2 regions of the Pediococcus sp. AC40 genome follow, and region 2 is predicted to be linked to the other one. Evidence: a T-box and tRNA genes for the amino acid it is inferred to sense, from the RefSeq annotation. Region 2 holds a T-box; the other holds one or more tRNA genes.
The links. A T-box is a leader RNA that pairs with one kind of tRNA and senses whether it is charged. The one in region 2 lies ahead of asnS (asparagine--tRNA ligase), so its partner is inferred to be a tRNA-Asn.

Region 1: it has a tRNA-Asn gene. The T-box ahead of asnS (asparagine--tRNA ligase) is inferred to sense a tRNA for this amino acid. The anticodon was not compared.

Annotation. Positions count from the first base shown of each region.
Region 1 covers NZ_CP127012.1:1,658,833-1,670,835, reverse strand. The annotation lists rRNA gene NL111_RS08315 (16S ribosomal RNA) at 1-858, shown strand, start outside; tRNA gene NL111_RS08310 (tRNA-Ile) at 939-1,012, shown strand; tRNA gene NL111_RS08305 (tRNA-Ala) at 1,018-1,090, shown strand; rRNA gene NL111_RS08300 (23S ribosomal RNA) at 1,269-4,191, shown strand; rRNA gene rrf (5S ribosomal RNA) at 4,287-4,403, shown strand; tRNA gene NL111_RS08290 (tRNA-Asn) at 4,410-4,482, shown strand; tRNA gene NL111_RS08285 (tRNA-Thr) at 4,544-4,616, shown strand; gene NL111_RS08280 (peptide MFS transporter) at 4,727-6,193, shown strand; gene NL111_RS08275 (metallophosphoesterase) at 6,292-7,092, shown strand; tRNA gene NL111_RS08270 (tRNA-Tyr) at 7,180-7,265, shown strand; tRNA gene NL111_RS08265 (tRNA-Gln) at 7,269-7,340, shown strand; gene adhP (alcohol dehydrogenase AdhP) at 7,573-8,589, shown strand; gene proC (pyrroline-5-carboxylate reductase) at 8,995-9,783, shown strand; gene nagA (N-acetylglucosamine-6-phosphate deacetylase) at 9,851-10,993, shown strand; gene NL111_RS08245 (GntR family transcriptional regulator) at 11,021-11,722, shown strand; gene NL111_RS08240 (WecB/TagA/CpsF family glycosyltransferase) at 11,831-12,003, opposite strand, start outside.
Region 2 covers NZ_CP127012.1:560,767-572,769, reverse strand. The annotation lists gene mngB (mannosylglycerate hydrolase) at 1-2,252, opposite strand, end outside; gene NL111_RS02705 (PTS fructose transporter subunit IIC) at 2,274-3,383, opposite strand; gene NL111_RS02700 (PTS fructose transporter subunit IIB) at 3,397-3,702, opposite strand; gene NL111_RS02695 (PTS sugar transporter subunit IIA) at 3,699-4,157, opposite strand; gene asnS (asparagine--tRNA ligase) at 4,354-5,745, opposite strand; T-box leader at 5,808-6,055, opposite strand; gene NL111_RS02685 (glucose-1-dehydrogenase) at 6,622-7,410, shown strand; gene NL111_RS02680 (PadR family transcriptional regulator) at 7,600-8,124, opposite strand; gene NL111_RS02675 (phenolic acid decarboxylase) at 8,146-8,682, opposite strand; gene NL111_RS02670 (YjjG family noncanonical pyrimidine nucleotidase) at 8,996-9,676, opposite strand; gene NL111_RS02665 (hypothetical protein) at 9,839-10,378, shown strand; gene NL111_RS02660 (oleate hydratase) at 10,599-12,003, opposite strand, start outside.

The sequences.
Region 1 (12,003 bases), 940 kb from region 2:
TAGCGGTGAAATGCGTAGATATATGGAAGAACACCAGTGGCGAAGGCGGCTGTCTGGTCTGTAACTGACGCTGAGGCTCGAAAGCATGGGTAGCGAACAGGATTAGATACCCTGGTAGTCCATGCCGTAAACGATGATTACTAAGTGTTGGAGGGTTTCCGCCCTTCAGTGCTGCAGCTAACGCATTAAGTAATCCGCCTGGGGAGTACGACCGCAAGGTTGAAACTCAAAAGAATTGACGGGGGCCCGCACAAGCGGTGGAGCATGTGGTTTAATTCGAAGCTACGCGAAGAACCTTACCAGGTCTTGACATCTTCTGCCAACCTAAGAGATTAGGCGTTCCCTTCGGGGACAGAATGACAGGTGGTGCATGGTTGTCGTCAGCTCGTGTCGTGAGATGTTGGGTTAAGTCCCGCAACGAGCGCAACCCTTATTACTAGTTGCCAGCATTCAGTTGGGCACTCTAGTGAGACTGCCGGTGACAAACCGGAGGAAGGTGGGGACGACGTCAAATCATCATGCCCCTTATGACCTGGGCTACACACGTGCTACAATGGATGGTACAACGAGTCGCGAAACCGCGAGGTTTAGCTAATCTCTTAAAACCATTCTCAGTTCGGACTGTAGGCTGCAACTCGCCTACACGAAGTCGGAATCGCTAGTAATCGCGGATCAGCATGCCGCGGTGAATACGTTCCCGGGCCTTGTACACACCGCCCGTCACACCATGAGAGTTTGTAACACCCAAAGCCGGTGGGGTAACCTTTTAGGAGCTAGCCGTCTAAGGTGGGACAGATGATTAGGGTGAAGTCGTAACAAGGTAGCCGTAGGAGAACCTGCGGCTGGATCACCTCCTTTCTAAGGAATAATACGGAACCGCACACGAGTCAAAGTTTTGTTTAGTTTTGAGAGGTCTACTCTCAAAACACATGCGTATCGGGCCTATAGCTCAGCTGGTTAGAGCGCACGCCTGATAAGCGTGAGGTCGATGGTTCGAGTCCATTTAGGCCCATACATGGGGAATTAGCTCAGCTGGGAGAGCGCCTGCCTTGCACGCAGGAGGTCAGCGGTTCGATCCCGCTATTCTCCATTGAACAACGTTAGTTGTTCTGCTTTTGTTCTTTGAAAACTGAATAATATCTATAATTTTCTAATTTTAATTAATCATAATTAAACCGAGAGAAAACCGCGTAATTTTAAAGAGTTAAACAAGATTAGTTCAAAATAATCGCAATACTCAATTAATCGCTTTACCGTAGGTAAAGTTAGGTTAAGTTAGGAAGGGCGCATGGTGGATGCCTTGGTACTAGGAGCCGATGAAGGACGGGACTAACACCGATATGCCTCGGGGAGCTGTAAGTAAGCTTTGATCCGGGGATTTCCGAATGGGGCAACCCAATAGTTTTAATCGACTATTATCCGCATCTGAATTCATAGGATGTGTGAAGGTAAACGTGGGGAACTGAAACATCTCAGTACCCACAGGAACAGAAAGAAAATTCGATTCCCTGAGTAGCGGCGAGCGAAACGGGAACAGCCCAAACCAAGAAGCTTGCTTCTTGGGGTTGTAGGACTGAACATTTGAGTTACCAAAGAGCTTGATAGCTGAAGGGCCTGGGAAGGCCAGCCAGAGAGGGTGACAGCCCCGTAAGTTAAATCAAACTCCCTCAGTTCAGGATCCTGAGTACGGCGGAGCACGTGAAATTCCGTCGGAATCCGGGAGGACCATCTCCCAAGGCTAAATACTACCTAGTGACCGATAGTGAACCAGTACCGTGAGGGAAAGGTGAAAAGCACCCCGGAAGGGGAGTGAAATAGTTCTTGAAACCATGTGCCTACAAGAAGTCAGAGCCCGTTAATGGGTGATGGCGTGCCTTTTGTAGAATGAACCGGCGAGTTACGTTCGTATGCCAGGTTAAGTTGAAGAGACGGAGCCGAAGCGAAAGCGAGTCTGAAGAGGGCGAATTAGTATGCGGATGTAGACCCGAAACCAAGTGACCTACCCATGTCCAGGTTGAAGGTGCGGTAAAACGCACTGGAGGACCGAACTCGTGTACGTTGAAAAGTGCTGAGATGAGGTGTGGGTAGCGGTGAAATTCCAAACGAACTTGGAGATAGCTGGTTCTCTCCGAAATAGCTTTAGGGCTAGCCTCGGAATTAGGATCGTGGAGGTAGAGCCACTGTTTGGACTAGGGGCCCGTCATGGGTTACCGAATTCAGATAAACTCCGAATGCCATCGATTTATGTCCGGGAGTCAGACGGTGAGTGATAAGATCCATCGTCGAAAGGGGAACAGCCCAGACCACCAGTTAAGGTCCCTAAATATATGTTAAGTGGAAAAGGATGTGGAGTTGCATAGACAACTAGGATGTTGGCTCAGAAGCAGCCACCATTTAAAGAGTGCGTAATAGCTCACTAGTCGAGTGATCCTGCGCCGAAAATGTACCGGGGCTTAAACATATTACCGAGACTGTGGATGCCACCATTAGGTGGCGTGATAGGAGAGCGTTCTAAGGGCGATGAAGGCAGACCGTGAGGACTGTTGGAGCGCTTAGAAGTGAGAATGCCGGTATGAGTAGCGAAAGATAGGTGAGAATCCTATCCACCGTATGACTAAGGTTTCCTGGGGAAGGCTCGTCCTCCCAGGGTTAGTCGGGACCTAAGCCGAGGCCGAGAGGCGTAGGCGATGGATAACAGGTTGAGATTCCTGTACTAGTTAAACTTGTTTGAACAATGGAGGGACGCAGGAGGCTAAGGAATGCACCCGATTGGAAGTGGGTGTCCAAGCCGTAAGTCTGAAGTCGAGTCAAATGCTTGATTTCTTAAGGACAAGCGGTGATGGGGAGTGAAATTTAAGTAACGAAGTTCCTGACGTCACGCTGCCGAGAAAAGCTTCTAGTTAGAGTTTAACTACCCGTACCGCAAACCGACACAGGTAGTCGAGGAGAGTATCCTAAGGTGAGCGAGAGAACTCTCGTTAAGGAACTCGGCAAAATGACCCCGTAACTTCGGGAGAAGGGGTGCTGATCGCAAGATCAGCCGCAGTGAAAAGGCCCAGGCGACTGTTTATCAAAAACACAGGTTTCTGCAAAATCGTAAGATGACGTATAGGGGCTGACGCCTGCCCGGTGCTGGAAGGTTAAGGGGATGAGTTAGCGTAAGCGAAGCTTTGAACTGAAGCCCCAGTAAACGGCGGCCGTAACTATAACGGTCCTAAGGTAGCGAAATTCCTTGTCGGGTAAGTTCCGACCCGCACGAAAGGCGTAACGATCTGGGCACTGTCTCAACGAGAGACTCGGTGAAATTATAATACCCGTGAAGATGCGGGTTACCCGCGACAGGACGGAAAGACCCCATGGAGCTTTACTGTAACTTGATATTGAGTGTTTGTACAGCTTGTACAGGATAGGTAGGAGCCGTAGAATCCGGAACGCTAGTTTCGGAGGAGGCGCAAGTGGGATACTACCCTCGTTGTATGAACCCTCTAACCCGCGCCACTAATCGTGGCGGGAGACAGTGTCTGGTGGGCAGTTTGACTGGGGCGGTCGCCTCCTAAAAGGTAACGGAGGCGCCCAAAGGTTCCCTCAGAATGGTTGGAAATCATTCGCAGAGTGTAAAGGCAGAAGGGAGCTTGACTGCGAGACAGACAGGTCGAGCAGGGACGAAAGTCGGGCTTAGTGATCCGGTGGTTCCGTATGGAAGGGCCATCGCTCAACGGATAAAAGCTACCCTGGGGATAACAGGCTTATCTCCCCCAAGAGTTCACATCGACGGGGAGGTTTGGCACCTCGATGTCGGCTCATCGCATCCTGGGGCTGTAGTCGGTCCCAAGGGTTGGGCTGTTCGCCCATTAAAGCGGTACGCGAGCTGGGTTCAGAACGTCGTGAGACAGTTCGGTCCCTATCCGTCGCGGGCGTAGGAAATTTGAGAGGAGCTGTCCTTAGTACGAGAGGACCGGGATGGACACACCGCTGGTGTACCAGTTGTTCCGCCAGGAGCATCGCTGGGTAGCTATGTGTGGATGAGATAAACGCTGAAAGCATCTAAGTGTGAAACTCGCCTCAAGATGAGATTTCCCATTGCCTTCGGGCAAGTAAGACCCCTGAGAGATGATCAGGTAGATAGGCTAGAAGTGGAAGTGTAGCGATACATGGAGCGGACTAGTACTAATCGGTCGAGGACTTAACCAAGTAGAACGTGGCAAGTAACTCGAAAGAAATGTAGATATTATTCAGTTTTGAGAGGACAAAAGTTTTCTCAAGTGATAACGTAAGTTAGCACAGAGTGTGGTGACGATAGTGAGAAGGATATACCTGTTCCCATGTCGAACACAGAAGTCAAGCTTCTTAACGCCAAGAGTAGTTGGGGGATCGCCCCCTGCGAGGGTAGGACGTTGCCATGCGATTATTCCGGCATAGCTCAGTTGGTAGAGCATCTGACTGTTAATCAGGGTGTCGACGGTTCGAGTCCGCCTGCCGGAGTTAGCTTTAAGGATGTTAACCGAGTTGTTAGCATCCTTTTATGCTATAAAGCCAAGCCAATGCCGGCTTAGCTCAGTTGGTAGAGCGGCGGTATCGTAAACCGTAGGTCAGGTGTTCGACTCACCTAGCCGGCATTATGGAATACGCCTTAATGTTAAAGTTAAGGCGTTTTTTTCATATATAGTCCCAAGTTTATAGCCTTAAGTATTATTTTGATTAGGCGAGAATTATGGAGGAAATAAAATTGAATACACAAGAAAAAGATACAGCTTTTCTTGGTCAACCGCGTGGTTTGATGACCCTGTTCTTCACAGAAATGTGGGAACGGTTCAGTTACTACGGGATGCGTGCAATATTAATTTATTACATGTATTACGCAGTTTCACAAGGTGGACTAGGTTTTAGCCAAGCTACTGCTGCTTCAGTTATGGCCATTTATGGGTCGTTAGTTTATTTAGCTAGTGTCGCTGGTGGTTTTATCAGTGATCGTATTTTAGGTAGTCGGAAGACCGTTTTCTATGGCGGGGTTTTAATCATGTTTGGGCACATTGCTCTTTCATTGCCATTCGGTAGCGCGGCATTACTTGTGTCAATTGCGCTAATCGTTATCGGTACAGGGATGTTGAAACCCAACGTTTCTGAAATGGTCGGTTCGCTTTACTCTGTAGAGGATACCAGGCGGGACGCAGGTTTTAGTATTTTCGTTTTTGGTATTAATTTGGGCGCGTTGCTGGCTCCGCTAATTGTTTCGTGGGTTGGTTTCCAAATCAGTTTCCACGCAGGCTTCTCGTTAGCTGCAATTGGAATGTTCTTCGGACTGGTGCAATATTATCTTGATGGTAAAAAATACTTAAATAAGGATAGCCTCTATCCTTCAGATCCAATTCAACCAGAAGAAGTTAAGAAGTTTAGCTTACGCGTACTTATCGGCGTGGTAGTGCTCGCCTTAATCTTGTTGGTAATGTTCATTGCCAACGTGCTTACAATCGATAACGTTGTTTTATTAATTAGTATTGTGGCTATTATTACGCCGGTGGTTTACTTCATTTTAATGTTCACTAGCAACAAGGTTTCTAAAGGTGAACGTTCCCGTTTGTGGGCTTATGTACCACTCTTTATCGCCGCAACCTTATTCTGGGCAATTGAAGAACAAGGTTCAGTTGTATTGGCATTGTTTGCTGCAGATCGTACCCAATTGCATTATGGATGGATTAACATCACGCCAGCTAACTTCCAATCGTTGAACCCATTGTTCATCATGTTATACACCCCGATCTTTGCTTGGCTATGGACTAAATTAGGTAAAAAACAACCTTCGTCACCGAAGAAGTTTACCTATGGGTTAGTATTTACCGGGATTTCATATCTCTTCATCGCGTTACCAGGCTTGATGTTTGGTACTGATGGAAAAGTTAACGCCCTTTGGCTAGTGGGTAGCTGGGCAATCGTTGAAATTGGGGAAATGTTGATTTCACCAATTGGATTATCCGTAACTACCAAATTAGCTCCCGCAGCGTTTGCTTCACAAATGATGAGTATGTGGTTCTTGGCAGATGCCGCTGGACAAGCGATTAACGCACAGCTGGTTAAGCTTTATCCTGGTCATGAAGTTAGCTACTTCATTTGGACCGGAATCATTACGATTATCTTTGCGGTTGCTTTATGGTTACTTTCACCATGGATCAGCAAGAAGATGCAAGGGATTCGTTAATAAAATTTGAATTTACAAGATGAACTAGGTTATGCTTAGTTCATCTTTTTTATTTAGGATAAGTCAAACGAGTAGGGGCGAATGTATTGAGAGTAGCAATGACTAGTGACAATCATTTGGACATTAATAAGGTTGATATTGAGCAAACGTTGGCAACGCAAGCACAATACCTTAAAGACAATCACGTGGGAATTTATTTGATTGCGGGAGACTTATTTAATAAGTTCAGCCGTAGTAAGGAATACGTGGAAAAATTACAGCGCCGCTTGCCACGGACCAAGGTGTTCTTTATTGCGGGAAATCATGATATGTTAAATGACATTGATTACGCTGGGTTAGAAAAGCTGCAACACCCGCAGTACCTGCACAACCAATTTTATGACGTTCCGGGAACCAAATGGCGCATCATTGGAAATAACGGCTGGTATGATTATAGTTTTGCGGATAACGTAGATAAAACTCCTGAGCAATTTTGGCGGTGGAAAAAAACTTTTTGGGTAGATACCGCGATTGAGCAGCCAATCTCCGACATTGAACGGATGGATCGCGTACTGCAACAAACGGAACGACAACTTCAAGCAGCCCAATCTAAGTCAGTACTTTTTATGACCCATTTTGCAGTGCGCCACGAATACATTCGCTACACTGATGACTACCGCTTTTGGAACATGGCGAACGGGATGATGGGGAGCCGCCGAATGGAAAAGTTATTAGCAAAATACCAGCCAAAAATTATTTTATCCGGACACCTACATTTTCACTATAAACCTCTTGCAACAGCTGGCGGGATATATTATAATAATTCAGTCGGATATCATAAGAGACGAATCAACGAGTGGAATTCGGATAATTTTATTACTGAATGGACTCAGCGATTACTTATAATTGATCTTGAATAAATTTAAAAAAGTTTCAAAAAAAGCTTGCAAAATTCTTCAAGATTAGTTATTATAATTAAGTCGGATAGATAAGACGACAACTTATATGGAAGGGTAGCGAAGTCTGGCTAAACGCGGCGGACTGTAAATCCGCTCCTTCGGGTTCGGTGGTTCGAATCCACTCCCTTCCACCATATTGGGCTATAGCCAAGTGGTAAGGCAACGGGTTTTGATCCCGTGATGCGCTGGTTCGAACCCAGCTAGCCCAATCAGTTAAACTCCATGTCGATGACGTGGAGTTTTTTTGTGCGTTCATTTATGGCTAAATTGTCTGTAAAAGTGGTTATCTAGTTGATAAGCATTCTTTAATTAGAAGACGAAGTAGTTATCGTAAATTTGATTTTTTTTGCGGATCTTAGAAAACGATTTCACAAAATACTCGTTAGTATTATAATGAAGATGGAGCAACTAGTCTTTTAATGTAGTAAGGAGGCAATTAAAATGCGTGCAGCGGTAGTTAGGAATCAAAGTGATGGGTACGTTGATATTGTAGAAAAGCAATTACGGCCGCTTAGGGACAATGAAGCCTTAGTTGACGTAGAATACTGTGGGGTATGCCATACGGACCTCCACGTGGCAAATGGTGGCTTTGGCGAACAACCTGGACGGGTGATTGGTCACGAAGGAATTGGCATTGTTCGCGAAATTGGTGCTGACGTGCACAGCTTAAAGGTGGGAGATCGGGTTTCCATCGCCTGGTTCTTTGAAGGCTGCGGGCATTGCGAATATTGTACTACTGGACGAGAGACTTTCTGTCGGGAAGCTAAAAATGCCGGATACACGGTTGACGGAGCGATGGCAGAACAGGCAATCGTCGTGGCGGATTACGCGGTGAAAGTGCCGGACAATCTGGATCCGGTGGCGGCAAGTTCAATTACTTGTGCCGGCGTAACTACTTATAAAGCAATCAAGGAATCTAAAATTCGTCCTGGAGAATGGTTGACGGTGTTTGGCGCTGGTGGATTAGGTAATCTGGCAATTCAGTACGCTAAGAATGTGTTTAACGCTAAATTAGCGGTGGTAGACATTAATGATGATAAATTGGCGCTGGCCCAAAAGCTGGGTGCGGATTTGGTAATCAATTCTAGCAAAGAAGATCCGGCGAAGATAATTCAGGAACGGTGCGGCGGAGCACAGGCGGCGGTGGTGACCGCGGTAGCTAAGGCAGCCTTTAACGCAGCGGCCGATTGTCTAAAAGCAGGCGGCGTTTTAGTTGCCGTAGCTCTACCCGTAGACACGATGGATTTATCAATTCCGCGAGTTGTATTAGACGGTATTCAAGTAATTGGTTCCTTAGTCGGCACCCGGAATGACTTGGCGGAAGCCTTCCAGTTTGCAGCGGATGGCCAAGTTAAACCTATTGTTCAAACTCGGCGTTTGGATGAAGTGAATGACATCATCGATGAAATGCGAGCTGGACAAATTGAAGGCCGGATGGTTGTGGACATGCATAAATAAGGATGACGGACACGTAACTTTAAATACGGGAGTGTCCCAAAATGCCTGATAGACATTAAGCAGTGGTAAGACCAGCTTTTAAGGACCCGTAAGGATGAAAAATCAAGGCTGATTGAAAAAGTCGGCTAGTTTTTGAGTATTAACTGAAATTCGACCATTATGCCTGAATTTGGCATAACGGTCGTTTTTAGGTTGTGCGGAGCATAATGGCTTTGAACTTTATAAAAACCGGCGCTCTAGAATGATTTTTTTCTCAGTTTCAGTCACGTTTTTAACGGCATCATGATACTTTGGCAAGGGCGTTGGATTTGCTCAAGAAGTATTAAACCTTCATAAAATATTACATAATTCCCGGGGATTTAATGATAAAATTAAAATAATTAACAGAAAAGCGAGGGAATACAAATGAAACTTGGATTTATTGGCGTTGGAAACATGGCCAAGGCAATTATTAGCGGATTAGTAAAGAAAGATGTCGTTGGTAAGGATATTTTGGTCCACAGCGCTCACCCACAAAACTACGAAACTTTTGCAAAACAACACGGACTAACCGCAGTATCAGATAATACGGCGGTAGCCCAACAGGCAGACGTAATTATTTTGGCAGTTAAGCCCACGGTGATTAAGCGGGTTGCTGAAGAAATTCAACCGGTACTAACTGAAGAAAAGTTAGTGGTTTCAATTGCTTCTGGCGTTAGTTTAGCGGACTTACAAGCGGTTTTAGGCACTGCTCAACCGATTTTGCGAGTAATGCCAAACGTAAACGTTGAAATTGCGCAAGGAATGACAGCGGTCAAAGCCACGGGCGACCTTAACGCAGCTCCGTACCAAGCGGGGGGTGAGTTATTTGCTCGGATCGGAAAAACCATGGAAGTTGCCGAAAATGACTTTCCGATTTTCGCGGCACTTGCGGGGAGCGCACCAGCATACGCTTACCTATTTATTGACGCGCTTTCCCGGGCGGGCGTTAAGTACGGATTGACTAAAGCTAACGCCACTAAGATTGCTGCGCAAATGGTACAAGGCAGTGCGCAAATGGTGCTCAATAGTGATGAAGTGCCTTACGCATTGATTGATAAAGTTTCTTCTCCAGGCGGGACGACCGTCGCAGGTTTATTAGCAATGGAAGAAGCTGGATTTAGCCCAGCCGTAGTTAAGGGAATCGACGCAACCGTGGCAAAAGAAAACGGTTAAGGTAATCTTGTTTTTTGGTCTATACCGATATATAATGAAGCTAGATTAACTTAGAGGAGGAAAATTCATGAGTACAGTTTTACGACATGCGACAATTTATACGGGCCTCGAAAAGATCGAAGACGGCTACATTCGGTTTGGTAAGACCATCGAAGCAGTTGGGCCAATGAGTGAATATAAGGCACAGGGTGACGACGAAGTTTATTACGCAGGGGGCAAGATTATTGTTCCAGGGTTCATTGACGTACATACCCACGGTGGTTACGGCTTTGATGCGATGGATGGCGATCCAGAACAAATCAACGAAATGGTAAACCAAGCGGTAGTCAACGAAGGAGTTACCAGCTTCTTTTGTACCACAATGACTCAATCTAACGAAAACATTGAAAAATCAATGCGCGGAGTGGCCAAGGCTGCGGAAGAAAATCCCGTTATCCAAGGGGTTCATTTGGAAGGTCCCTTCATTTCGGCGAAGTACAAGGGAGCTCAACCAGAAGAGTACATTAAGGACCCGGACGCAGCATTACTTGGCAAGTGGAACGAGCTTTCAGGCGGTCGGGTAAAATTAATTACGATCGCCCCTGAACACGCAGGCTCCGATGCATTTGAAGCATACTGCTTGGATCATGGAATTGTTCCTTCAGTAGGACATTCCAACGCTACCCGTGCACAATTGCTAAATAGCACGGTTACCCACGCAACTCACTTATACAATGCTCAACGTGAATTTAAGCATCGTGAACCAGGAGTTACCGGCCACGTAATGTTGGAAGACAACATCTATGCTGAATTAATTTGCGACGGTTTCCACATCGTTCCGGACATGCTCAAACTGGCTTATGAAGTTAAGGGACCAGAACGCATTGAATTGGTTACTGACTCAATGCGTGCCAAGGGAATTGCCGAAGGAGAAAGTGAACTTGGCGGACAAAAAGTTTACGTAAAGGACAAGCAAGCTCGTCTAGCTGACGGAACGCTAGCAGGTTCAGTGCTATCTTTTGATGATGCTTTCCGGAACGCCATGAAGTTCTTTGGTTGCGGAATTGCGGAAGCTGTCCAAATGAGTTCGGTAAACCAAGCTCGTGAATTTGGCTTAGATTCTAAAGGAGTCTTAGAAGTTGGCAAGGACGCTGATTTAAACGTCTTTGACGGCGACCTTAACAAGTTAGAAACTTACAGCTACGGCAAAAAGTTTGCTAAGGAAGATTAATAGTTAAAAACAAGTAGGAGTACAATCATGAATTCACCGGTATATATTCAGATTCATAATGAAATCAAAAAGGCAATTGAAGCAGGAAAATGGAAAGTTGGTGAGCGGATTCCCGCCGAACGGGAACTGTCAAACCATTTTAAAGTTAGCCGAATGACTTTACGCCAAGCGATTTCAACTTTGGTTGATGAAGGGATTTTAGAACGTAAGGTGGGTTCGGGGACGTACGTTGCTAGTCAAAAGGTCCAAGAAAAAGTTTCTGGAGTAACCAGCTTTACGGAATTGACGGAAGCCCAGGGTAAGAAACCATCGAGCAAGACAATTTCCTACCATACTAGTGAGCCATCGTTAAGTGAAATTGAAAAATTAAAGTTAGCGGATGGAGATTTAGTACTCCGAATGGAACGGATCCGGTATGCGGATGGGGTACCGATCTGTTACGAAACGGCGACCATCCCAGAAAAGTTAGTTACTAACTTTAGTAAATCCGAAGTAACCAAGTCGTTGTACAACACTTTGGAAGAGCGTGCGGGACTGGTAATTGGTCGTGCTGAGCAAACCGTATCGGCGATGTTAGCTTCCGAAAAGGTTGCCGAATACCTTGACGTTAAGCGGGGCGCAGCGATTTTACGCCTTCATCAGGTTTCGTACGCCCAAGATGGTACGCCGTTTGAATACGTACGAACGCAATACGTAGGAGAACGGTTTGAATTCTATTTAAATCGGTAAATAATTGGTGAGGAATTGAGAAGGGGGTTACCCCTTAATTCCAAAGTCATAAAAACGAGGATTAGGTTCTTTTTAAGAACGCTAACCCTCGTTTTTTTGTGTTCATCGTTATTTGCGGTTGGCCCACCACGCTTTAACCATAAAGATGGGAAGCACGATTTGGCGTTTGATCCGGCGGGGATCGCTGATTAAACGGTATAGCCATTCTAGGTTATGCTTTTGCCAAAATTCGGGAGCACGCTTGACTTCTCCAGCAAAGACGTCAAAACTGCCCCCAATGC
Region 2 (12,003 bases):
GCAAATTCAAATTCCATTTGCTTATTAAGTTCGGCGTTGGGGGTTGCAATTACTTTCTCTCCAGAAGCTCTACCTGGACGGTATAATAAATCCTCTTTTCCCATCCAACCATACGTCCGGAAGATGGTTAATCGGATATTAGAATAGTTTTCCCCAGTAATTTCATATTCACGTACACCCTTAGGCATTACTGCCACGGTACTAGTCGTGTTAGATAACGCTACGAATGATTGGCAAGTTTCAATCGTAATAGGTTTTTCATTCCACTGGTCTTTTGCCTTTTTCCAAAGTTCCATTTCTTTATGCCGATAAACTGGACGTGCAATCGTTCCAAATTGTTGGTCAGCTATTGAAACTTTAGACTGGATACCGGTATCAAAGTTCACACATAGTCGATGGTCCTTTGGAAGAGAATTATCCACCTTCACTTTAAATTTTATTACTCTTGAATTCTTCTCTAATAATATACTCAACGTAATTGGCATAAACGTGTCGCAGATTTTTTTAGCGCGACTTTCTAGGTTCTTAGGTACTTTAAAATTGTAGCTAATTTTAGCAATTGATAATAAATCAGAATGTTTAACGTTGACTGTATGCTCTTGGTTATAAGAGTAAATCACCATATCATTTTTGGCAGGCGAGTAATTAAATGAGTCCCCGCCATCACCATTTTCTTCTAAAATTGCTTGCTTTAAGTATTCCTTTTTAGCCTTTTTATCTAAAATATCTAGAGTACCATCTTCATTAATTGTTATTTTAAAGAAGTTATTTTCCAGTGAGTTATCAGTACTATCATTTAACGGTTTATTATCTTTAGTTGCATAGTCCAAATATAACTGTTGATATCCAGTAGCTGGAATTGATTCCGTTTGAAGGTATATTACAGCCTTGTAAACTTTAGATGGCTTAAAAATTTTTCGTGACGGATCAAGCTGGATAGTTTGATTAATGATATATTCCGTTTGGTCTTCGCATTGGACGATAGTATAACCAATTTCTTTACCTTCACTATCTCTTAGTGAAAAATCCTTAGTTGGCGAATATACTACTGTTTTTACCAACTGTTGCTGTTTAACGGTAAGAGGGTTAAATACAGTTAACGTAATTGGGTATTTTGTATTATTTTTAATTCGTACAGTAATTTGTCGTAAAGTAACTTCAACTAAATTAATACTAATATCCCTTGCTTGTTTATAACGCATATATATATCTTCATTAGTCGTATCTGAGACACATGCTCCAATCGAATCATGAGCTGCATTTTCAAACATTAACTTCCAAATATCTTTTACGGCTTCTTTAGGATAACTAATCCCCCAATTTTCAGCCATCGTTAAAATTGGTTCTAAAACGTTCACTAAATAATATTGGATTTCAGTATTCATTTTCTTCAAATCAGAACGAGAAGAATATATTGACTTGTGTATCCGCATATTTTTTCCGTTTGTTAATTCTCCTGAAAGCTCTTCTAATTCAGGATGCTCTTTTTTTACTGCTTCTATATATTCTTCAATCGAGCTCAATTTAAATTTAAAATCTGGGTTATTTTGGTTTAATTTTTGAATTACTTTTGGTAGATCTTTTCTTGCTGGTGCTTGATCAAACCCATTAGGAAAAGCAATATTTTTAGTTGTCGCCCGTTTTACAATTGACTTAAAAGGCTCCGTTCTCATAACCTGATCCAATTGTGATTCATCAATAATACCGCCAATATAATAACCAGATGGGATTTGGTAAACGTTAATTTTACTGCCGTCTTCCCCTGTCCATTGGTATTCCGTATGCTCTACTTCTTCATCCGATACACCTCTCCAAAACATGGTATCTTGAATACCAAATCCTTTGTAAATTTGTGGCATACTGGATTCTTGGCCAAATGAGTCGGGTACATAGCCTACGTTCATATAGTCACCAAATTGATTACAAATATCCATACCTTGTTGTAAATTTCTAACAATGCTTTCACCTGAAATTACAAATTGATCCGTTTGAGTATACCAGGGGCCGATAATCAACTTTTTATCCTGAACTAACTGTTTAACTCGGTTAAAATCATCTGGTCGCCATTTTAAATAATCTTCAATTAGTGAAGCTTGCCCATCTAAAATAAATCGATCATATCCCTTGTTATTTTCTAAATTATCTATAACTTCTGATAGATCCTTTAATAAATATACTTTTGAACGTGACGTTGTAAAATACCATTCTCGATCCCAATGAGTATGCGGAATCACATGTACTGTCTTAACCATATCTACTTAACTACCTCGCAATCAACCAATCTCAATCTTAATATCATCTTCACCAATATCTTCGCCTTCATTTTCGCTAGAAATGTTGAAGTTAGCCACTAATGGTGCAACTAGTCCAATAAATAAAGCTCCAACAAAAATTCCAGCAATGTAGGCAAACTTATTATCTGCTGTAATTATTCCAGGCAGTCCTCCTAGAGGTGGGATGTGGGAGTGCATTCCTAGTAGAACACCCGTAACGGATCCTAGCGCACCACCAATCATGTTGACTGGTAAAAGTTTCAAAGGACTTGTTAGAAAGAATGGAATCGCACCTTCCGTAATCCCAAAGGTTCCCATAATAAGGTTGTTTCTTCCAGCCATAAACATTTCGTCTGAAAATTTACGTCTTGGATAAATAAAGGTAGCCAAAGCATATCCGAGTGGAATACAGCAAATTGCAATATTAGTAATCAAAGCTGGACCATAAATTCCTTCAATAAATAAGATATTTCCTACCATCCAAGCAGCTTTATTAATTGGTCCGCCTAAATCAGTTCCAATCATGGCACCCAATACAATTGCGACAATTGCTCCGTTAGTATGGTTGCTAATCATCCCTTTTACCCAAGCGACTAAACTAACATTAATCCAAGTTAGCGGCCCAGATAATATGACGCCTTCCACTAACGCAACTGCTCCAGTAGTAAGCAACGGCACTACTAATAAAGGAATTGCTGATTTCCAAGCATCACTAACTTGAATTTTTCGACACCATCTTGCCACATATCCAGCAACAAATCCGGCAATTAAGGCTCCTAAGAATCCTGCGTTAATTGTTGATGCCAACTGACCACCAATGAAACCAGCTCCTAACGCCGGCTTATCTCCAATTGCGTATGCAACATATCCAGCAATTACTAAGTTAACTAAACCGATTCCAATCCATCCTACAGAATTAATTTCGTATAAAATATGGAAAATATTGCTTGCGTTTTTGTACTTGGAAAGATCGTTAACCCCCATAGCCATCCCAATAAGCTGAGGTATCCCTACAATCATTGCACCACCAATTACTGTAGGAATCATGTACGAAATTCCGCTCATTAAATAGCCCTTCCATTCGGCTAATAAAGTTTTAGCGCTTTTCATTTTATGATTCCTCCTATACTGAAGCTACGCATTTTTTCAAGACTGCTTTAGGGGCCTTTATACATACGTTAATATCTACACGTAATACCTTTTTCCCTTCGAATCTATCCATTCCAGTAATTTTTTGGTCAGAAGCAATCAATACAAAATCGGCTGCGTCAGCTTCTTCTTGAGTGATGACGTTTACTGGTCCCATAGAGCCTTGTTCCTCGATTTTGACATCGTACCCCAGTTCTTTACCTGCTTTCTCAAGTGCTTTTGCTGCCATTGGTGTGTGTGCTAATCCTGCTGGACAAGCTGAAATTCCTACAATTTTCATGATATTGTCTCTCCAATCTGTTTAGTAATAAATTCTGAAATTTGACCTTTGTCATCCAAATTACGAAGCTTTAGTTTAAAATCATCGTCAAGTAAAGCAGTCGCAAGATTTGATAACATTTGTAAATGAATGGTCCCCACATCTTTATCCGGTACCATTAAAGCAAATACGTCTGTAACAGCTTGATTGTCGTATGTCTCCCATTCAATCCCGGTATTTGATCGAACATATATTATTCCAGGTTTCTTTACTATTCGTGATTTAGCGTGAGGAATCGCAAAACCTTCTTGTAAACCGGTAGAATAATCTTTTTCTCGTTCTTTAAACACATTAAATAAATCTTTTGATGACTGAGTATATTCCAATTTATCTGCTTTATTTGCAATATAATGAATCACATCATCTTTTTTTGAAAAGTTTTTATCTAAGAAAATATTTGTTGACGGTATTACCATCGAGTTATCCTCCTACTGCATCCCTTATGTTGTAACCGATTACATTTTCATTGTAAGTGATGCTTTAGTCTTTGTAATCACAATCAATTTCCACTTGTATTGGAAATTAGAAATATTTTTTATTCATAAAAAAAGCCTTGAATCCGTCATCGTCTGACTAAATTCAAGGCTTTTTGCTTACTATTAACGTTTCAAATTAGAAGCTGGCGTTACCCGGGGTCCGTGGGAATGGGATGACGTCGCGGATGTTTTCCACACCAGTAACGTACATCAATAATCTTTCGAAACCAATTCCAAATCCGGAGTGTTCCGTTTCCCCATATTTTCTTAATTCAAGGTACCACTTGTATTCTTCAGGATCCAAGTTAAATTCCTTAATCTTTTCGTTCAACTTAGCTAGTCGTTCTTCACGTTGGCTACCACCAATCAATTCGCCAATGCCAGGTACTAATAAGTCCACTGCGGCAACCGTCTTGTGGTCTTCGTTTTCCCGCATGTAGAAGGCTTTGATGTCCCGAGGGTAATCCGTGATGAACACTGGTTTTTGGTAAACTTTTTCGCTCAAGTATCTTTCGTGTTCAGTTTGGAGATCAATTCCCCATTCAACTTTGTTTTCGAATTCTTGGTCAGCAGCTAACAACTTGTCGATTGCTTCCGTATAAGTAATTTGGGCAAAATCGGCGTCGCGAGTTGCTTCCAAACGAGCCCGTAATTCTTGGTCCACGTTTTGGTTCAAGAAGTCGATTTCATCAGAAGCATTTTCCAAGAGGTAGTTGATCACGTACTTCAACATGTCTTCGGAAACGTTAATCACGTCTTGCAAGTTAGCAAACGCCATTTCTGGTTCAACCATCCAGAATTCAGCGGCATGCCGCGTAGTGTGTGAATCTTCCGCGCGGAAAGCCGGACCAAAAGTATAAACATCCCGGAAAGCCAACGCAAATGCTTCCGCGTTCAATTGACCACTAACCGTTAAGTTAGTTGGTTGCTTAAAGAAGTCCTTAGTAGAATCAACCTTGCCTTCTTCGTTCTTTGGAACGTTGTTAAGGTCTAAAGTAGTCACCTTAAACATTTCACCGGCACCTTCCGTATCACTAGAAGTAATCAACGGAGTGTTAACGTAGACAAAGTTATTCTTTTGGAGGAATTCGTGGATGGCAAAGGCTGCCAACGAACGAATTCGGAAAACTGCGTAGAAAGTATTGGTCCGCGGACGCAAATGTGCTTGTTCACGTAAGAATTCTGGTGTGTGGTGTTTCTTTTGAAGTGGGTAGTCACTGTCTGAGTTACCTAAAACTTCAATTTCAGTTGCGTGAATTTCAAACGGTTGCTTAGCTTTCGGAGTGTCCACTACCGTTCCGACTACTTTTAAGGTAGTGTAAATGGGAGCTTTCTTAATTTCTTCGTAGTTTTCCAACCCATTTTCCATGATTACCTGCACATTTTTAATGCAGGAACCGTCGTTAATTTCCAAAAAGCTAATTTTCTTGGAAGAACGGAGCGTCTTTAGCCAACCCGTTACTTCTACTGATACATCTTCATCATGCGTTGCTTGCGCATAAAGTGATTTAACCAACGTATTTTCCATTAAAAATCCCTCCATTATTATCTTCGTAAAAAGTCCGCCAATAAAAAAGTCTTCCATCCCGTAACAGGGACGAAAGACTTCGCGGTACCACCCAAAATTCGTTTAAAAATAAACATCTCTAAAAGCACATCTAAAGTATGCTTTCCAAACGATAACGTATCGGTCACGTCTAGACTTACTGGACGCTTAATCGTTCAGCCTAGAAACAAAGAAGATGTTTTTCTTAAAAGAATAACTTCTTGAGCTTCCACCATCCTCAATTCGCTTTAAGTTACGGGCTTAAAATACTTGTTCTTCTTACGGTTTTTGATTATATTCAATTAGCTAGCTTCAAGATTAGCATAGAAAATTATTTTTGTAAATTGGGATTTCGTTGTTTTCACGCCTTTAGTGTGCTATTCTATGCTCAAATATTTTCCCGAAACGGAGTATTATATTATGGTTAGTTTCGTATTGCTTTTGGTGATCTGTCTCATCCTGGCGACCGTTTACGTAACCTGGCTTAAAAATGACCGAAATCTCCACCTCGATTGGCATTCGCCACTTTTAATCCCCAAAGTATTTGGCTTTGGGGTGACCTTTAACCCGAATAATTTCTTTGGATTAAGCATGATTATCATCATTATTTTGTTAATTTTATTGCCTTTAATCCAATCACTCCACCTTTTTTAAAACTCGTCGACCCTATAAAATCCAGTTTGCTTTTATAGGGTTATTTTGTCTTTGTGTATCGCGACAATCCCCCAAAATATTAAGCTACGCATAAGGTAAGCAACGCCAAATCGTTTCAGTTCCCTTACTGTGATTTCTGATGTTATCATACGTTACGAACATCAAGAATTTATTTTACAGTTATGTTCTGGGGGGATAGTAACTATGTTATATAAAGATTTAAATGGAAAAGTTGCCGTAATCACTGGCGGCTCAAAAGGAATCGGCAGCGCGATTGCCGAACGCTTTGGGCAAGAAGGTATGCACGTCGTTATTAATTACAACTCTGATAAAGATGGCGCCAACGCCGTACGGGATCAAATTAACGCAGCCGGCGGTGAAGGCGTGGTCGTGCAAGCTGACGTATCAACCGAAGAAGGCGTTAAGCGTCTAGTCGACATGGCCGTCGATCAATTTGGCGACCTAGACGTTTGGGTCAACAACGCGGGGATGGAAAATCAACAACCAACTGCAGAATTATCGTTTGAAAGCTGGAAACGAGTGCTCGACGTCAACCTAAACGGCGTGTTTTTAGGTTCAAAAGCGGCCATTAATTATTTTCTTTCGCATGATAAACCCGGAAACATTATCAACATGTCTTCCGTTCATGAGAAAATTCCGTGGCCAACTTTTGCACACTACGCTGCTAGCAAAGGCGGCGTAAAGCTGTTCAACGAAACGATTGCGATGGAATACGCCGACCGGCACATCCGGGTAAACGCAATTGGCCCAGGCGCGATCAATACGCCAATCAACGCTAAAAAATTTGCGGATCCTGAACAGTTAAAAACCACCACTAGCATGATTCCTATGCAACGAATTGGGGATCCTGAAGAGGTCGCGGCCGCGGCGGCATGGTTAGCTTCTGCTGAATCAAGTTACGTCACCGGAATTACCCTCTTCGTTGATGGCGGGATGACACTTTATCCATCCTTCCAAGGCGGTAAAGGTTAATTAAAATAGGTATTAAAATAACAGCACTGAGAGTTCGCAAACTTCTCAGTGCTGTTTTGGTGACGACTTTTTTAAGGACCCAAAATCGGTAGTTACGCCCAATTTAGGCACAACTACCGATTTTGGGTTAGTGCTCGCAAGCCACCCGAATTTTCCCACGTCCACCTACTTGTAAACCTTTTTTTCGGATTATTCGATGTGCTTTTTTAGCCAGGCTAAATGAGATGCTTCCCTTTCAACCGCCCGGGACAAAATTAAGTAATGTCCGTAATTTTCCTCAATCGCGGATGGTTCTTCAAACAGTAATTTTTGCCGTTGCTTTAAGTGGGCCACTTTTTGTTCGTGAAGATCCGCCGCCTGTTTTAGAATTTGCTGTAAAAGGGGATCATGTCGGTCAGCGATAAAGTACATTTTAAGTGACGTCAGTTCATCATTTTTGGCCGTAATCGGGGTAGTGAGCCATTCCCGCAAATCCGTTTGACCCTTCGGAGTTATTGCGTAGTTAATGACTTTCCGATTTTGTTCATCGTCAACCACTTCAATTTGGCCTTCGTCCGTCATTCGTTGTAATTCAGGATACAATTGGCTGTGTGAAACCGTCCAGAACTCGCTAATTTCGTTCTTAAATTCCGCAATCATATCTTTTCCAGACATAACCCCATTCTTATTTAACAATCCTAAAACAATGTACGGTAAAACTCGTGGTCGTGGCATGCGAACTCCTCCAAAAATTAATTACTTGTTAATTCGCTTGTAGTTTTCATCAAAATACTTTCCGTTGCGAATGTCGCTGGTAATGCCATCGTATGGTTCTTCAGAAATAACATCTTCGTTATTTTGTCCAGCATCACCCATGTAACTAATTTTAGCAAATTCTGGAACAACTAGTTTAGGATAAGTTTCATATTTTTCACGAGATTCTTCCATTAAATCAATGTGTTCATTTTGGAAAGTAACCGTGATTTCAGGATGTTCTTCAACCCACTTAGGGAAGAAAATGGTTCCGTGTAACTTACCTTCGTTTGGCATGAAGTCTAACGCCACGTCCGTTCCAGTTGGTTCCGTCCAAGTAATCTTGTAAACACCTTCCGTCAACATTACGATGTCGGCTTCTTGGTCCTTAACCCAACGACCGGCAACCATTCCCCCATGAATTCGATAATCTACCGTATGGTCATTTTTAGCGTACCATTCATATTCCCAACCATTATCGTATGTGTAAATAAAGTGCGTTCCTAAAAAGTCTTCTAAAGTTTTAAATTGTTTTTCCATTATTACTTCACCTGCTTTTGAATGTTATGTCGTTATCGACAAAAGCAATTATATGACGTTATCGACATAAAAGTCAACAGTGGATTTCCTAAAAATTTAGCTAGCTCACCCTCAAGGGTTTCTTTAAGGTATGCATGACATCTTTCAAAAATAAAATAGGGACCCTCAGCTAATTACTGAAAGTCCCCTATTTTTAGTATTTTTAAACTATTTAGTACTGAAAAAAATTCAAATTTTTGATTCTTCAAGTTCCATTTTGCTGGACCCTTAATTTCGTAAGTTATCTCTTTTTATTTGTTGTTTCAAGCGAGTCTTACAACATTAATTCCCGCAACTGGTCATAAGAATGTGCTACCGCGGTTGGCTTGATTGGCGCATCTACCGCGATTTGTTGGGGGTTATACCAAATGCTTTTGAGCCCAGCTTGATTGGCCCCTAAAATGTCGGATTGCAACCGGTCGCCCACCATTGCGGTATTCTGGAAACTCATATCCGCATATTTATGCTTAATTGGCGCAAAGAAGCGTTCATCAGGTTTAGCATAACCAACGTCTTCTGAAATAAAGCAGTCGATAAAGTATTGGTCTAACTTGGAACCAGCGAGCCGACTCAACTGAGTCTTCTTAACCCCATTAGTTCCCACCATCAACCGAATTCCTGCCGATTTCAAATCCCGCAATAATGCTTGCGCGCCTTCAAATTGGTAGTAGCTAGTTGCCAATCGCTGGCGGTATTCCCGTTCAGCAGCGACCCCATCGCCATCCACTCCGAGTGCCGCAAAGGTTTTCGAAAACCGGGTTTTCAACACTTGATCCCGAGGTGCACCTTGCTCGATTGCTTCCCAGACCTGCTGGTTAATTTTTGTGTAGGTTGCCAATCCAGTCGTCAAATCTTGCACGCCATACTTACGTAAGACTTCGGTAGCTTTGATACGTTCACCCTTCTTAAAGTCCAGTAAAGTATCGTCTAAATCAAAAATCGCGTATTTTAACATCCCGATACCCCTTAAATAATTTTTCATCTATCGTAACGGATTCTTTAACATTTAGCAAACAAACGTTTGTGTAAATACTTTAAATTTACTATAATTGTTGATGTTGTTGAAATTATTAAACGTAATTACGTTTAACGGGTTTATTATGAACGGATATAAGACATGGCTAAAGCAAAGAAATTCAAACGTCCCAGAATCTTTTCTAAATCTAACTTAACCGTAGTTGTTTTGGCAATTCTGGGCTTTCAAACTTACCCTAATTTTACCAATCAACAATTAGATATTCATTCAAATACTGATTCCTATGGCGAGGAAAACGCCTCCAATGAAGCCACCTTGATTGAAAATCAAATTGCGGATAGTTTTAACGGTCGCCTGCCTTTTCAAGTTAACTTTACGGACTCCCAGATTATCATTCGGGTCCCTAAGTTAAACTTGTTTGATTTCACCCAGCTTTACGCACCCAATATGGTCCATATTCTGAAGAAAATCCAGGGCGACACACTTCCCCGTTCGTTGAAGAAAATTCGGCTAAGCGTTGGCGACCAAACCCAAGTCTTCTCAATCAGCGCAATTAAAGAGGCTAACTTTAGTACCGAAAAAATTAAGGAATTTAGCCAAGAACAATGGGGCCAAATTTCCAAACAAACCTACCAAGATTACTACCAAAACTACGTCCTTCCCAAAATCACTCGTAAGTAGTAAAAGTACGCGTGACGGACTTGAAAACTTTACTAAGTCCTAACCCAAAATGCTAAGAGCAGGACAAAAGTCGGGTAGTTTACAAGCATTAATAAAAAATCGATCGTTGCCTAAATTGGCATAACGATCGATTTTTTGTTAAGCGGAGCAGCTGATTTCGTTGACGCTTCATTAAAATCAAACACTCAAATCAACTTTTAGTATTATTAAATAGATAATTTTAACGGAACATGGTCCGGGTTGCCTTCAAAAGCACCTTTGGATTCTTCTCGTAGTGGTGCACTGGGGTCATTTTTTCTTCAGGAATTCCTAAGAAATGGTAGACTGCCCGTTGTGCCGCCCGGAACGAGTATTGTTCGGTAAAGACCATGTCAAATGGCATTTCTGCAAATTGGCTGACAAACGCCAAGTTTTTCGAGTGCTTTGGCACTACTTCGGGACGGTCTCCGACAGCTCGCGTATTGAACAGTGCACTAGCGTACGGCATGTAAACCGGAATTACGTTAACGATGCTATCCATGATTTCCTCTTCATGGTAAACAATGCTATCCGTTGCTTGATCAACTTCTGCCAAATGACCTAGTAATTCTTGCAGCATTTCTTTTCCGGTCATTTCAATTACCGGTTTGTCCACATAATCCCCATTTTTACGTGGGAACATGAAGTAGCCCCAGAAGACCGTTTCGTTTTCCTTTTGGGCGTGGAAATGTGGTTGATGATGAACCACGATAGATAACAAATTATTACTGTCTACCCAAGTATTTAAAGCATTCCCCGGTTCTTGTTGGGTAATTCGGCTAATTTGGTTTACCAAATAGTGGTTCTTCGTGGTTACCGTAAAGCTCATCCATTCACTTTGGGCACGGTCGTTAAAGAACTTGTCCGGATTTCCTAGATTATAGAAATGTTCGGTGGCTTGTTTCCATAATGCTGCGCTAGGAGCGTATTCCATATTTTCCTTAATTGGGGTGTTGAAATCACCAATCGATGAACTATCGGTAATCGCGCCGTTGATATCGAAAACGAGGTCATTTTCGTCAACCGGGATTGTGCCGGTTTGCTTATTTTCCCCTACGTCTTCGTACTCTAAGCCAGTAACGATGATATCATCGCGCAACGGAGTGTCCTTGAATTGGAAGGCGGTAATCTTACGGTTGTTGATAAAGGCAACCCCGTGGTCGCTCAAGTACTTACGCATCGGTAGAATGATACTTTCGTATTGGTTATACGGCGTTCTGGTAACCCCTTCAAGGGTGTTAATCCGACTAAATTCCAGAATCATCCGGTTCATGTAACGCCGCAATTCCATTGCGGAACTTTCCTTCTTAAACGCAAAGGTAGTTTCCCACATATACCAGAAGTTAGTGGTGAAAATGTGCGGACTATCCTTAAACCATTCTGCAATGCTGACGTCGTTAAGCTTTGCTTCTTGGCTTTCAGGCATCATCATTAATTTGGTTAACAGTTTCCGGTCTTGGTTATTAAATTGCATATGCGAATAGTCGTCCGCACCGCCATTATTCCGGATCCCGTTACGCTTATCCATTAGCCGGGCCACGTCATGGGTTGGATGAGCATGGTCAAAGTTTAAAATGTCATCCGTAACCGATTGCCCTGGGTGATCC